2 regions of the Tsukamurella hominis genome follow, and region 1 is predicted to be linked to the other one. Evidence: riboswitches for the same ligand, from Rfam matches in the RefSeq annotation. Region 1 holds a riboswitch; the other holds the start of a gene.

Region 1 (7,393 bases):
CTGACGGACTTGCGCAGGCTCTCGTCGCTGATGACGGAGTTGATCTGGGTCTTGATCTCCGCGAGCAGCTCCGCGTCGTTGATGAGGATGTAGCCGCCGATGGCGAAGGCCACCATGATCAGTGGGAACAGGGCGAAGACGCTGAAATACGTGATGCCCGCGCCGAAGTAGTCGCCCTTCTTGTCCTGGTACCGCATGGCCGCCGCCATGATGTGGTCGAACCACGGCCATTTGTCGCGGTACTTCTGGAGCATGTCGAGACGTCCTCCTGCAGTTCGCTACTGCACACGGGCTAGGGCGCCAGGAACCCTACCCTGTCGTAGACGTCCGCGAGGGTCCGGGACGCGATCTCGCGCGCCCGCTCGCGGCCGGCGGCCAGCACCTTGTCCAGCTCGGCGCGGTCGTCGAGGTAGCCCTGCACCCGGCCCCGCAGGGGCGTGGCGAAGTCGACGAGGATGTCGGCCACCTGCGTCTTCAGGTCGCCGTAGCCCTTGTCCTCGTAGGCGCGCTCCAGCTCCGGGACCGGAGTGCCGGTGAGCGCCGACTCGATGGTCAGCAGGTTGGAGACGCCGGGCTTGTTCTCGCGGTCGAAGCGGATCTCCCGCTCGGCGTCGGTGACCGCGGACTTGACCCGCTTCGCGATGACCTTGGGATCGTCGAGGATGCTGATCAGTCCGGCGTCGGACTCCGCCGATTTGCTCATCTTGGCGGTGGGGTTCTGCAGGTCGTAGATCTTGGCGGTGTCGGAGACGATGTACGCCTCGGGCACCACGAAGGTCTTCTTGAACCGGGTGTTGAAGCGCTGCGCCAGGTTCCGGGTGAGCTCGAGGTGCTGGCGCTGGTCCTCGCCCACCGGCACGAGTTGCGGCCGGTAGAGCAGGATGTCGGCGGCCATGAGGATCGGGTACGTGAACAGGCCGACCGACGAGCTGTCGGTGCCGTTCTTCGCCGACTTGTCCTTGAACTGTGTCATCCTGCTGGCCTCGCCGAAGCCGGTGATGCAGCTGAGCACCCAGGTGAGTTCCGCGTGCTCGGGGATCTGCGACTGCACGAACATCGTCGAGCGGGCCGGGTCCACGCCGAGCGCCAGCAGCTGCGCCGCGGCGAAGACGGTGCGCTCGCGCAGCGCCTTCGGATCGTGCGGCGTGGTGATGCCGTGCATGTTGGGGATGAAGTAGAAGGTCTCGAACTCGTCCTGCAGCTGCACCCACTGCCGCACTGCGCCCAGGTAGTTGCCGAGGTGGAACGAGTCCGAGGTCGGCTGGATGCCCGACAGCGCGCGCTGCCGCTTCGCGGGGGTGGGGGCGGTTTCCGTCACGAGGAACGAGTCTATCGACCGCGGTTCCGCGGGTCTCCTCAGTATTCGGTCCGACGGTGCCGTCGGCCCGCGATCAGCCGTACTCGACCGTGACCGGGGCGTGGTCGGACCAGCGCAGGTTGTAGGCCTCGGCCCGCTCGACCCGGGCGGACACGGCCCGCTTCGCCAGCGCGTTGTTGGCGATCTGCAGGTCGATGCGCCAGCCGGAGTCGTTGTCGAAGGCCTTGCCCCGCCAGGACCACCAGGCGTACGGCCCGGGCTCGCCCGGGTGCAGCTCGCGCACGACGTCCTTGAAGGCGCGGCCCTCGCCGATGTACTCGCTCATCCAGGCCCGCTCCTCGGGCAGGAAGCCCGAGTTCTTGACGTTGCCCTTCCAGTTCTTGATGTCCAGCTCGGTGTGGCCGATGTTCCAGTCGCCGCACACCAGCACCTCGCGGCGCCGCCGGCCCAGCTTCGCCAGGTAGGCGCCGAACTCCGCGCGGAAGCGGTCCTTCTCGTCCTGCCGCTCGGTCCCCACGTCGCCCGACGGGAGGTACAGCGAGCCGACGGTCAGCCCGTCGAAGTCGGCCTCGAGGTACCGGCCGGTGTGGTCGAACTCCTCGCTGCCGAAGCCGACGCGCACCGCGTCCGCCTCGCGCCGCGACAGCACGGCGACGCCGTTGCGGCCCGCGGTCGAGGACTCCGCGGCCGCGAGGTGCCAGCCCTCCTCGAGGGCGGGCGCGAGCGCCGTGAGCGTCTGCTTGTGGGTGGCGCGCACCTCCTGCAGCGGCACCACCTCCGCCTTCGTCTCGCGGAGCCAGGGCAGCATGCCGAGGTTCTCCTCGGAGCGCTGCTTCACCGCGGCGCGGATGCCGTTGACGTTGATCGACGTGATGATCATGCGAGCGCCTCCACGGTCAGGCCGGCCGCGGCCCAGGCGGAGCGCACCCGCGGCACATCGGCACCGTCGGACACGGACAGCAGCACCTGCACCTCCCGGTCGGCGAGCACCGCGACGAACGTGGCCAGGGAGCCGGCCTCGTCGGCGAGCACCTGCTCGGCCTCGGCGACGCCGAGCACGACCGCCGCCGGACCGCCGAGCCAGTCGAGATCGCCCAAGCTGTCGGCGAGGGCATCCCAGTTGGCACCGAAGTCGAGCGGGAACTGCAGCGCGGCGGAGACCTCGTCGAGCAGCGCGGCCTTGGTGCGCATGCGGCTGCCGCGGGCGACCAGCACCCGTGGGCGCTCGCGGCGCTTGAGGGCGTCCAGGTCGGTGCCGGTCAGCGCGGCGCCGGCGCCGGAGGTGAGGAACTGCGGGAGGGTGCTCATCGGATCCTCGTGAAGGTCTCGTAGTGGTCCAGGGTGTACCAGGCGCCGCCGTCGGCCCCGGTGATGATGCGCTCGGCGTCGCGGCCGCGGCCGGACTTCTTCACGTTGACGTCCCACTCCGTGTACTTCGCGCGCTTGCCCTGCTTATCGGTCGCGGGGAGGCGCTTCTCGAAGTTGCCGAAGTTGCGGCCGCCCTGGGTGCCCGAGCCGTCCTTCGGCGGCCACGTGCCCGCGTCGATCCGGGCGAGCGTCGCGAGCACGCGCGCGGGCACCGCGGAGTTCGACGGTGCCGTGGCGCTCGCGGAGCCCTTCGTGGCGGCGGACGTGATCGCGGGTTTCGCCGTGGCGGACGGCTCGGCGGGCGACTTTCCGCACGCCGCGACCCCGAACACGGTGAGGAGCGCGATCGCGCACAGCGCGACAATCCTTCGCATAGCCCAAGACCCTACCGAGGGGCACCGACAGGTTCCGCGGTCCGCCGCGCGAGCAGCATCCCGATCCCGAAGACCACCAGCCCGGCCAGCGCCAGGGCGCTGCCCGCCAGCGCGGGCGCGGTGTACCCGCCGCCCGCCGCGATGACGGCGCCGCCGAGCAGGGCGCCGAGCGCGTTCGCGATGTTGAGGGCGGAGTGGTTGAGCGTCGCGGCCAGGGTCTGCGCCTCGCCCGCCACGTCCATCAGGCGGGTCTGCAGCGCGGGCACGAGTGCCGAGGCCGTGAGGCCGATGAGGAAGAAGAGCGTGACCGCGGCGAAGGGCTGCGGCGCGAAGACCGAGAAGAGCGCCTGCAGCACGGCGAGCGCGGCCAGTGCGACGGCGATCGACCGGGTCACCGAGCCGTCGGCGGCGCGCCCGCCCACGGCGTTGCCGATCACCATGCCGACGCCGTAGGCCGCCAGGACCGCCGGCACCGAGGCCGCGCTCAGGCCCGAGACAGAGGTCAAGGTGGTGGAGATGTAGGTGTACACGGCGAACATGCCGCCGAAGCCGACGACGCCGGTGAGCAGCGCGAACCACACCTGCGGACGCGCGAGCGCGCCCAGCTCGGTCAGCGGGTTGGTCACGGGGATCTGCACCGACGGCAGGAAGGCCAGTAGCGCCGCCACGGTGACGGCGCCGATCACCACCACGACGCCCATGGCGTACCGCCAGCTCAGGGCGGTGCCCAGCCAGGTCACCACCGGCACGCCGATCACGTTGGCGACCGAGAGCCCCATGAGTACCTGTCCGACGGCGCGACCGCGCTCCGCGGGGCCGGCGAGATGCGCCGCGACCAGCGCGGCCACGCCGAAGAACGCGCCGTGCGGGAGCCCGGCGACGAAGCGCGCCGCCATCAGCGTCCCGTAGGTCGGCGCGAAGACCGAGAGCGCGTTGCCCACGGCGAACGCGATCATCAGGCCGATGAGGAGCACCCGGCGCGGCACCCGCGCGAAGGCCGCCGCGATGAGGGGCGCGCCGACCACCACGCCCAGCGCGTACGCCGAGATCACGTGCCCTGCGACCGGCTCGGTGACCTCGAGATCGGCGGCGATGTCGGGCAGCAGCCCCATCGCGGCGAACTCGGTGGTGCCGATGCCGAAGCCGCCGAGCGCCATGGCGCCGACCGCCAGCCTGGTCCGGGTAGAAGATTCCACGGAACCCTGTAACGCCTCGCCGTCGTCCACGCTTCCCGGCCGCCGCTGTGACCTCGTTCACGGAAATCCGGTCCGTTATGCTGCGAAGAGGTCATGAGTGTCAGCGCGCAGCCCCGGCTTGCTGACCGGCAACCCTCCACCGCGGTGGGGTGCCCCGGGTGATGACCCGGTTTCCCGGCGGCCCCCGCCGGGTGGCAAGCGCGAGGAGAGGGTTCGGTGACCATCAGCACCCGCACAGGCCGGCCCACCGACAGCCTCCCGGGCGACTGGGCCCGGGTTCCCGACGGCGCGCTGCAGTCGGTCGCGCTCGGCCCCCTGGTCCTCGAGTCGGGTGAGGTCCTCGAGAACGTCACGATGACCTTCCAGCGCTGGGGCACCCCCAACGCGGCGCGCGACAACGTGCTCCTGACGCTCCACGCCCTGACGGGCGACTCCCACGTCACCGGCCCGGCGGACGACGACCACCGCTCGGCCGGCTGGTGGGACGGGCTGATCGGCCCCGGCGCCGCCGTCGACACGGACGAATGGTGCGTCGTCTCCGCGAACGTCCTGGGCGGATGCTCGGGTTCGACGGGGCCCGCGTCGATCGCGCCGGACGGTCGCCCGTACGGCTCCCGCTTCCCGGTGATCACGGTCCGCGACCAGGTGGAGGCCGAGGCGGCGCTGCTGCGCGCGTTGGACGTGCACGACATAGCGTCGGTCGTGGGCGGGTCGATGGGCGGCGCTCGGGCCCTCGAGTGGGCTCTGATGTACGGCGACTTCCTCCGCTCGGCGCTGGTCCTCGCCGTGGGCGCCCGCGCGACGGCCGACCAGATCGGCACGCAGACCACGCAGATCGCCGCGATCAAGGCGGATCCGGCCTGGCAGGGCGGCGACTACCACGCCAGCGGCAGGCATCCCGACGCCGGACTCGGCGTCGCGCGCCGGATCGCGCACCTGACCTATCGCACCGAGATCGAGCTGGACAGCCGGTTCGAGAACCTGCCACAGGGCGCCGAGGATCCCCGCGCGGGCGGGCGGTACGCCGTGACGTCCTACCTCGAGCATCAGGCCGAGAAGCTGGTGAACCGATTCGATGCGGGCAGCTACGCGGTGCTGACCGACGTGCTCAACCACCACGACGTGGGCCGCGGTCGCGGCGGCGTCGAGGCCGCCCTGCGCGGCTGCCGCGTCCCGATCGTGGTGGGTGGCATCGATTCCGACCGCCTCTATCCCCTGCGGCTGCAGCGCGAGCTCGCGGAACTGCTGCCCGGCAGCGGTGACCTGGTGGTCGTGCATTCCCGCGACGGGCACGACGGCTTCCTCACCGAGATGGACGCCGTGGCGGCGCTGCTCCGCCGCACTCTGGAGTTCGCCCGCCGCTGACCCTCCGAGCGGGGGTTCCCGTCAGGGAGCCGGCTCGGTGACCGTCGGCGGTGCGACGTCCGTCGACGGCACCGGCGCCACCTCCGCCGAGGACGGATCCGACTGCGCCGCTCCGGTGTTCACCGTATTCGAGCTGGATCCTCCCGCGCCCTGGGCGCCGCCGGCGCCGGTGGCGACGAGGCCGTTGCCCGGCGTGGGCAGCGAAGCGTCCGGGCTGGGCGGGTTCGTGCCCGCGCCCTCGGTCGGCTTTCCGGGCCCCGTGGTCCCGGAGGGGGTGCCGGTCGGGGTGTCGGTCGGGATGGTCGGCAGGATCGTGGTCGGCAGGGTGCCGGTCGGCGAGGTCGGGGGGACCGTCGGCGTCGTCGGGATCGGCGGCCGCGTCGTCGTGGGCACCACGGGCGGCGGCGCGAAGGTGGTCATCGTCGGGGTGACCGCATCGCCGGGGCCCGGCTCGGGCGGCACCGTCGTGGGGACGACCGGCCGCTCCGGCGGCAGTGACGACGTGACGCTGGTGATCCGCGCCTCGGTCGTGGACTCCTCCTCCCCGGAGGTCACCGAGTCCGAGGACGTGGGCACGACCTGCTCGGTGCTGCGAGCGGCCGGGCCGATGATCCCGGTCGCGTACCCCGTGGCCAGCACAGCACCCGTGAGCGCGGCGACCACGAGCAGCGGCAGGATCGCCGCGGTGAGGCGGACGCTGTGCCCGCCCAGGACGCCGATGCCGCTCTCGACCAGCGACGACGGCGCGGCGCCCGCAGCCCGGCGGTCGGCCGCGATCAGCGCGGCACCGGACGCCGTGATGGTCTCGGGCTCGTCGATGAGGAGCGGTTCAAGTCCGGATTCCCGAGCCATTCCGGCGATCGCTTCCCGCACAACGACGTTCATCGCGCCGGAGCCGACGAGCGCCAGGGCCTCGGGAACGGCGGAAGCGGCGGCCACTGCGGTACGCACGAGCGCGGCAACGTCGTCGGTCAGCGCTGCGCCGGCACCGTCGAGCACGACCGCGCGGGTCCGGCGCTCGGCGACGACGGCGCCGTCGCGCACGGTGTACAGGCGGGTCCCGTCGGAGCTGAGATCGACGACGAGCGCCGACTCGTAGCGGGCGATGGAGCCCCGTTCGCCGAGCCCCCGCAGGACGGCGTCGGCGTCGCGGACGATGCCGGCCGCGCGGACGCCGCCGCGCGCGCCCAGGCGAACGGAGAGCAGATCGCGCCGCGAACGGACGGTGACCGCGGACGCATCGACACCGCGCTCCGCGTGGCCGGCGAGGAGGTCGAAGCCCGAGGACAGCAGGTTGCCGCGGCGCCCGAGGCGGTACGGGCCGGGATCGATGGTGCGCGCCTCGCGGCCGACCACGTGGCCGTCCTCGATGTCGAGGAGCACGCAGTGCACGGGTCCGGAGCCGACGGAGGCACCGAAGGACGAGATCCGCATGGCACCTCCGATCGGATCGCTCGACGAACCGTTACCTGCGCACATCGTACCCGATGCCTAAACGTTACATACAAGAATGTAAATTCAGACTTTCGAGTATGTGGGTTGACTACGTACCGAGCGCCTTGATCCCGTACGAGGTGAACAGGATCGCCGCCGCCGCCAGCGCGAGCACCGTCACGTCGAACCACCTGCTCCGCACCCGGAGGAGGCCCTGCCTCCGCTCGGGCAGAGTGGCCCGGAGGATCGCGGCGAGACCCGTGCCCGCCCCGAAGAGGTACAGGCCGCGGCGCCAGTACTCCAGCCCGACCAGGACCATTCCCGCGGTCAGGACTCCG
Region 2 (7,393 bases), on a different contig from region 1:
CCGACGACGCCCCCGTCGTCTTCCTGTGCCGCTCCGGGCACCGCTCGATCGGCGCCGCCGAGACCGCCACCGCCGCCGGCGTCGCACGTGCCTACAACGTGCTCGACGGCTTCGAGGGCCCCATCGACGCACTCGGGCATCGGGGCGTCGCGGGCTGGCGCGCCGACGGCCTGCCCTGGCGGCAGTTCTAGGCTGAAGCCATGACGGAGTTCAGCCCCCTGCCCGACGGCCTGCGGCCCGAGACGTACGCGGTGCGCGGCGGCGTCCTGCGCACGAACTACGAGGAGACCTCCGAGGCGCTCTTCCTGAACTCGGGCTACACCTACGAGAACGCCGAGGCCGCCGAGGCCGCCTTCAACGGCGACATCGACCGGTTCGTCTACTCGCGCTACGGCAACCCGACGGTGGCGATGTTCCAGGAGCGCCTGCGCCTCCTGGAGGGCGCCGAGGCCTGCTTCGCGACCGCCTCCGGCATGTCCGCCGTCTTCACCGCGCTCGGCGCGCTGCTCAAGGCCGGCGACCGGCTCGTGGCGGCCCGCTCGCTGTTCGGCTCCTGCTACGTGGTGTGCAACGAGATCCTGCCGCGCTGGGGCATCGAGACCGTCTTCGTCGACGGCGAGGACCTCGCCCAGTGGGAGGAGGCGCTCAGCGTCCCCACCCAGGCCGTCTTCTTCGAAACCCCCGCGAACCCGATGCAGGGCCTCGTCGACGTGCGCGCCGTGGCCTCGCTGGCCCACGCCGCGGGCGCGCAGGTCGTCCTCGACGCAGGCTTCACACCGGTCGGTTACCAGGATTCGCTGGGGATGGGCGCCGACGTGATCGTGCATTCCTCCACCAAGACGATGGACGGCCAGGGCCGCGTGATGGGCGGGGCCATCCTCGGCCGGTTCGACTACATCGACGGCCCGGTGAAGCAGCTGATGCGGCACACCGGTCCCGCGATGGCGCCGTTCAACGCCTGGGTGCTGCTCAAGGCGCTGGAGACTCTGGACCTCCGGGCCGAGCGGGTCAGTGCGAACGCGCAGAAGGTCGCCGAGTTCCTCGACGCCGACCCGCGCGTCTCGAAGGTGCTCTTCCCCTTCCTGCCCTCGCACCCGCAGCACGAGCTGGCGAAGCGGCAGATGAAGGCCGGGGGCACGGTCATCACGCTGGAGCTGGCCGACGGGGCCCTGGCCGGCAAGGAGCGCGCCTTCGAGTTCCTCAACCGGCTGCAGGTCATCGACATCTCCAACAACTTCGGCGACGCCAAGTCGCTGATCACCCACCCCGCCACCACGACGCATCGCGCGACGGGGCCCGAGGGCCGCGCGAAGATCGGGCTCACGGACTCGATGCTGCGCCTGTCCGTGGGGCTGGAGAACGTCGACGACCTCATCGAGGATCTCGACCGCGCCCTGGGCTGAGTCCTGCCGTCGCGAGTGCGGTCGGTGTCCTGCGCAATCCGTGGGTTTTCGACCGCACTCAGGGCGCCGGATCGTCGATGGCGGCGCGCCACGTGCGGACGGCTTCCGCTGAGACCGGCGCGTCCCACCCGTCGGGCCGTGCTGCGCTGCCGATGTGGAAGGCGTCGATTCCGGCCGCGCGTAGCCGTGACAGGTGTGCGAGACGCAGGCCGCCGCCGGCCAGGATCTGTTGCAGGCCCTGTGCTTCTGCGATGAGCGCGATGATGCCGTCGTCGACTCCGGTCGCCGCGCCCGCGGTGAGGAACCCATCGAGGCCCGGCAGATCCGCGACCTCCGCGCGGAGCGCCGCCCGGTCCGCGCAGTGGTCGATCGCGCGGTGGAACGTCCACGGTGCGCCGTCGATCGCCTCGACGACCCGCGTCACGGCCGGCAGGTCCAGGGCGCCGTCGGCGGTGAGGAAGCCGAGCACGAACTCCTCCGCCCCGGCATCTCTCAGCTCCGCAGTGCGCCGCACCAGCGCGCCGAGGTCCCCGGGCTCGAAACCGTCGGTGAGCCGGAGCATCACGCGCACCGGGATGTCCACGGCGGCACGGACCTCGGCGACGGTGGCGGGGGAGGGGCTCAGTCCGTCCGCCGCCATGTCGGCGACGAGCTCCACCCGGTCCGCCCCGCCCTCCCGCGCCGCGACCGCGTCCTGTGCGCCCAGCGCGATCACTTCCAGCAACGCCATTCGCCTACTCTAGGTGGCCACTGATCGGGTATTACGCTGCATCGTCGCACAGATCGAGGGTGTGACCGGAGAAAGTCGGTGGACCGCGGAGGAGCCCTCGAATACGCTGCCCGACATGGATATGCGCAAGCTCCCCGAATCGCTGCGGCAGTGCTACTGCCGTCGGTTCGGCGTGCCCGCATAACCTGCGGCAACCCGGGCCGTCGCTTCACCGCCGGCCCGGTGCCCATGCGTCAGGCGCATGGCTTCTCGGACCGGTGACCATCACATCGAGACGAGAAAGACATGGAGAAGATCAGTAAGTCCTTGGTCTCGTGGGCGTCCATCCTGGACGAGAAGACCCGCGAGCAGGCGATCACCACGGCGAAGCTGCCGTTCATCTACCCGCACATCGCGTTGATGCCCGACGCCCACCTGGGCAAGGGCGCCACCGTCGGTTCGGTCATCCCGAGCCTCGGCGCTGTGATCCCCGCGGCGGTCGGCGTCGACATCGGCTGCGGCATGATCGCGGTCCGCACGCAGTTCACGAAGTCCGATCTGCCGGACGACCGTGCGACGGTGCGTGAGGCCATCGAGCGGGCGGTCCCGCTGTCGCCGGGCCGCTACAACAAGAAGGTCGTGGCCACGGCGGAGCCGAGGATCGCGGAGCTGACGGCGCTCGCCGAGCGCGCGGATTTCGACCCCGCGAAGTACGCCGGGAACTGGGCGCTGCAGCTGGGCACCCTCGGCGGCGGGAATCACTTCATCGAGATCAGCCTCGATGAGGACGACACCGTCTGGGCGTTCCTGCACTCCGGTTCCCGCGGCGTGGGCAACAAGATCGCCCAGCACCACATCGCCGTGGCGACCCGCCTGTGCAAGCAGTGGTGGATCGATCTGCCGGATCCGGACCTGGCCTACCTCGTGGAGGGCACGCCCGAGTTCCGACGGTACATCGCCGAGCTGACGTGGGCGCAGCACTTCGCGCTGCTCAACCGTGAGGAGATGATGGACCGGGTGATCCGCCAGCTCGGCGAGTGGGTGGGGACCCCCGTCGTGGAGGCGGAGCGGATCAACTGCCACCACAACTTCACCAAGCGCGAGAAGCACTTCGGCAAGGAGGTGTGGGTGTCGAGGAAGGGGGCGATCGAGGCCACCGAGGGCAAGCTCGGCCTGATCCCGGGCTCGATGGGCACCGCGTCCTACATCGTCGAGGGCAAGGGCTTCGCCCCGTCGCTGAACAGCTCTCCGCACGGCGCGGGCAGGGAGTACTCCCGGTCCGCGGCGCGTAGGGCCTTCACGCACGAGCAGCTGCGGGAGGCCATGGCGGGCATCGAGTTCCGCGACAGCCCCGACTTCATCGACGAGATCCCGCAGGCCTACAAGCCGATCGACCGGGTGATGGCCGACGCGGAGCAGTTGGTCACGGTCCGTGCCGTCCTGCGCCAGATCGTCAACGTCAAGGGGCAGTGACTCGTTCCCCGGCTGGGTGCTCTCAGCCGGGGAACGGGTCCTCCGTGTGACCGACGAGGTCGGCGACGGAATCGATGGTGCGGGTGGGGCGGTACGGGTAGGCGGTGACCGACTCGCGGGTGGAGATGCCGGTGAGCACGAGGATGGTGCGCAGGCCCGCCTCCAGGCCGCAGACGATGTCGGTATCCATCCGATCGCCGATCATCAGCGTGTCCGCGGAGTGCGCACCGAGTGCGCGCAGGGCGGATCGCATCATCAGCGAGTTCGGCTTGCCCACGTAGTAGGGCGAGCGGCCCGTGGCCTCGCGGATCAGCGCGGCGACCGCGCCAGTCGCCGGCAGCAGACCGTCGCGCGACGGCCCCGTCGGGTCCGGGTTCGTCGCGATGAAGCGCGAGCCGCGGTCGATCAGGCGGATCGCCGTGGTGATCGCCTCGAACGAGTACGTGCGGGTCTCGCCGAGCACCACGTAGTCCGGATCGTTGTCGGTGAGCACGTAACCGGCGTCGTGCAGCGCCGTCGTCAGGCCCGACTCGCCGACCACGTAGGCGGTGCCGTTCGGCCGCTGGTCCTGGAGGAACTTCGCGGTGGCGAGCGCGGAGGTCCAGATCCGCGACTCGGGGATGTCGAGCCCCGTGGCGACCAGGCGGGCGCGCAGGTCGCGCGGGGTGCGCGTCGAGTTGTTGGTGAGCACCATGAACGGCGTCCCGGCGGCCGTCAGCTCCGCGATGAAGGCGTCGGCGCCGGGGATCAGGTGCTCCTCGTGGACCAGCACCCCGTCCATGTCCATCAGGTACGTCCACTCGCTCATGCCCGCGAATGTACTCCCGGCGGTTTGGCCTCGCCGTGATTCGAACCTTGACGCCGGGCCGCGCGACAGGGCATTCTCGACGCAGGTCATGAGTGCCAGCGACAAGCCCCGGCTCGCTGGTCGGCAACCCTCCTCCGCGGTGGGGTGCTCCGGGTGACGACCTGGCCGCACCGAACGAGTGCGGCAAGCGCGGATTCGCGGCACGTCGGAAACGGGTGCCGCGCGTCCTCATACCGAAGGACATCTCTCATGAACATCGCCACCACCGAGCGCACCGCCGTCTGCCTCACCCCGACCGTCCGCAGCACCCCGCTGTCGCTGGGCCCCCTCGCCGCCGTGACCGGCGCCGACGAGTACGCCCCGCTCACCGACGGCGCGACGGTCCGCTACGCCAACTTCGACTACGCCGCGAGCGCGCCGGCCCTCGTCGAGGTGCAGCAGGCGGTCCAGGAGGCGCTGGGGGAGTACGCGAGCGTGCACCGCGGCGCTGGCTACCTCTCGCAGCGCTCCACCTCCCGCTACGAGCGGGCCCGCGAGATCGTCGCGGAGTTCGTGGGCGCCCGCGCCGACGATCACGTGATCTTCACCGGCAACACCACCGACTCGATCAACCTGCTCGCGGGCTGCGTGCCCGGCGAGGTCGTGGTCCTCGATTGCGAGCATCACGCGAACCTGCTGCCGTGGAAGCGGATCGGGGCCCGTGTGATCTCCGCTCCGCTGTCGATCGAGGGCACCCTCGAGGTGCTCGAGAAGGAGCTCCGCGCCCGCCCCGCGGCCCTGGTCAGCGTGACCGGCGCGTCCAACGTCACCGGCGAGGTGCTGCCCATCCGCCGGCTCGCCGCGCTCGCCCACCGGCACGGCGCGCGCATCGCGGTCGACGGTGCCCAGCTGGTCCCGCACCGTCGGATCTCGCTGCGCGAGAGCGGAGTCGACTACCTCGCCTTCTCCGGCCACAAGCTGTACGCGCCCTTCGGCTCCGGCGTGCTCGTCGGCCGCGCCGACTGGTTCGACGAGGCCGAGCCCGTCCGCTGCGGCGGCGGCGCGAGCTACGAGGTGATCGGCACGCCCGTGTCGAAGTCCGTCGAGGTCGCCTGGCACACCGGCCCCGCGCGGCACGAGGCCGGCTCGCCCAACGTCCTGGGCGCCGTCGCCATCGCCGCCGCCTGCGAGGCCATCGAGCGCCTCGGCGAGGACGCCATCGCGCGCCACGAGCGCTTCCTCACCGACCTGCTGCTGCGTTCGCTCGAGGGCGTCGACGGTGTCCGCACGCTGAAGATCTGGGCCGACTCCACCGAGCGGGTGGGCATCGTCGCCTTCACCGTGGACGGCCGCACGCCCCGCGAGGTCGCCGAGTTCCTCTCGTCCGAGCACGGGATCGGCGTGCGCGACGGGAAGTTCTGCGCCCACCCCGTCGTTAACCGATTGGGATGCTACGACGGCGCCGTCCGCGCGAGCATCGGCCTCGGCACGAGCGAGCACGACGTGCGCCGCCTGGCGCGCGCCCTCGAAGACCTGTCCGCACGAGCGAACTGAACCCGGAGGAATCCATGACGACCGTCTCCCGCCCCGCACTGGTGGTCACCGTCGACGGTGAGCCCGAGGCCTCGCACCTGACGCGGGTGCGCGCCGCCGATCTGCGCATCGCGCAGCGGGAGCGCGGCTACCTGCGCGCCGAGGCCGAGCGCGCCGGGCGGGAGCCGGGTGCGGTCGCGCTCGAGGTCGACGTGGTGATCGACGAGCGCGCCGCCGACGCCCGCGCCAGCTACGCCCCGAGCGGCGCCGCGCCGCAGAGCATCACGTACATCGGCACCCCGTCGGGCCTGAAGTCCCTGATCGAGGACGTCTACGCCGCCGAGGTCGCCGACGCCGTCGTGCTGCGCCCCGTCGGCGGGGCGCGCACCAAGGACCTCATCGCCACCCTGCTCGCCGCGTAGCGCGGGCGGGCATACTGACCGGCGTGACCGAGCAGTACTCCGCCCGCACCGAGACCGTCCGCGCTGCCCTGGCCGCCGCGGGGCACCCGGACACCGTGCGCCTCGTGCCCGACGGTGCCAAGACCGCCGCGGAGGCCGCGGCGGCGCTGGGGTGCGAGGTGGGCGCGATCGCCAACAGCCTCGTCTTCCTGGCCGACGGTGCGCCCCTGCTCGTCCTCTCGAGCGGCCGGCACCGGGTGGACACCGCCGGGCTCGCCGATCGGCTCGGCTACGGCGCGATCACCCGCGCGAAGCCCGACGACGTGGCCGCCGCGACCGGCCAGGTCATCGGCGGCGTCTCGCCCGTCGGGCATCCGCGCCCGGTGGTCACCGTCATCGACGAGTCGCTCGCCGACTATCCGGACCTGTACGCCGCGGCCGGGACGCACGACACGATCTTCCGCACCGACTTCGCCGCGCTCGTGGCGCTCACGGGTGCCAGAATCGTCACGACATCGGCGGCATAGGCCGGTTCGCCCGAGTCGACTAGTTGTCCTAATAGTTGTAGGCTGCACGTAGTTTTGCATGTCCGAACACGGCGACGTGGGCGGACGGGACCTGCGGAGGCGTGATGACGGACGAGGAACGTGCGGACCGGATAGAGGGGATCGTCGGCGTGATCGCCGAGCTCACCCGGCTCAAGGAGCGGCACGCCGTGATGACGCGGCATGCGGTCGCGCCGGACGGCGTCGAACTGGCGGCGTACACCGCGCTCTTCGCCCTGGTGAAGGGCGGGCCCATGCGCTCGTCCGTGCTCGCGGACCAGATCCACACGGACCCGTCCACCGCGAGCCGGTACGTGACCACCCTGACCAACCTGGGCTACGCCGAGCGCACCGCCGACCCCTCGGACCGCCGGGCGGCGCTCGTCTCCGCGACGGAGGCGGGGGAGGCCAAGGTCGAGTTCATCCGGCAGCAGCGCAACGAGAAGCTCCGGCCCCTCATGGAGGAGTGGACAGACGAGGAGATCGACCAGTTCGTGACGCTCGGGAACCGGGCGCTGGTGCAGTTCGAGCAGGCCCTCAAG

Evidence for each region. A riboswitch is a leader RNA that binds a small molecule or an ion and turns the genes downstream of it on or off. The one in region 1 is predicted to bind S-adenosylmethionine.
Region 2: another riboswitch for S-adenosylmethionine. It lies ahead of ACM9LD_RS23835 (aminotransferase class V-fold PLP-dependent enzyme); the one in region 1 lies ahead of metX (homoserine O-acetyltransferase MetX).

What each region holds. Positions count from the first base shown of each region.
Region 1 is NZ_CBCRZG010000001.1:79,623-87,015, reverse strand. Features, by position in the region: gene ACM9LD_RS00410 (YhjD/YihY/BrkB family envelope integrity protein) at 1-254, opposite strand, end outside; gene trpS (tryptophan--tRNA ligase) at 293-1,318, opposite strand; gene ACM9LD_RS00400 (exodeoxyribonuclease III) at 1,392-2,198, opposite strand; gene ACM9LD_RS00395 (barstar family protein) at 2,195-2,626, opposite strand; gene ACM9LD_RS00390 (guanyl-specific ribonuclease) at 2,623-3,060, opposite strand; gene ACM9LD_RS00385 (MFS transporter) at 3,072-4,217, opposite strand; SAM riboswitch class IV at 4,346-4,463, shown strand; gene metX (homoserine O-acetyltransferase MetX) at 4,473-5,621, shown strand; gene ACM9LD_RS00375 (hypothetical protein) at 5,643-7,055, opposite strand; gene ACM9LD_RS00370 (DUF3017 domain-containing protein) at 7,165-7,393, opposite strand, start outside.
Region 2 is NZ_CBCRZG010000033.1:17,210-24,602, reverse strand. Features, by position in the region: gene ACM9LD_RS23860 (rhodanese-like domain-containing protein) at 1-191, shown strand, start outside; gene ACM9LD_RS23855 (O-succinylhomoserine sulfhydrylase) at 201-1,403, shown strand; gene ACM9LD_RS23850 (copper homeostasis protein CutC) at 1,462-2,133, opposite strand; gene ACM9LD_RS23845 (RtcB family protein) at 2,419-3,585, shown strand; gene ACM9LD_RS23840 (HAD-IIA family hydrolase) at 3,608-4,393, opposite strand; SAM riboswitch class IV at 4,478-4,589, shown strand; gene ACM9LD_RS23835 (aminotransferase class V-fold PLP-dependent enzyme) at 4,643-5,926, shown strand; gene ACM9LD_RS23830 (hypothetical protein) at 5,941-6,327, shown strand; gene ACM9LD_RS23825 (YbaK/EbsC family protein) at 6,351-6,833, shown strand; gene ACM9LD_RS23820 (MarR family winged helix-turn-helix transcriptional regulator) at 6,938-7,393, shown strand, end outside.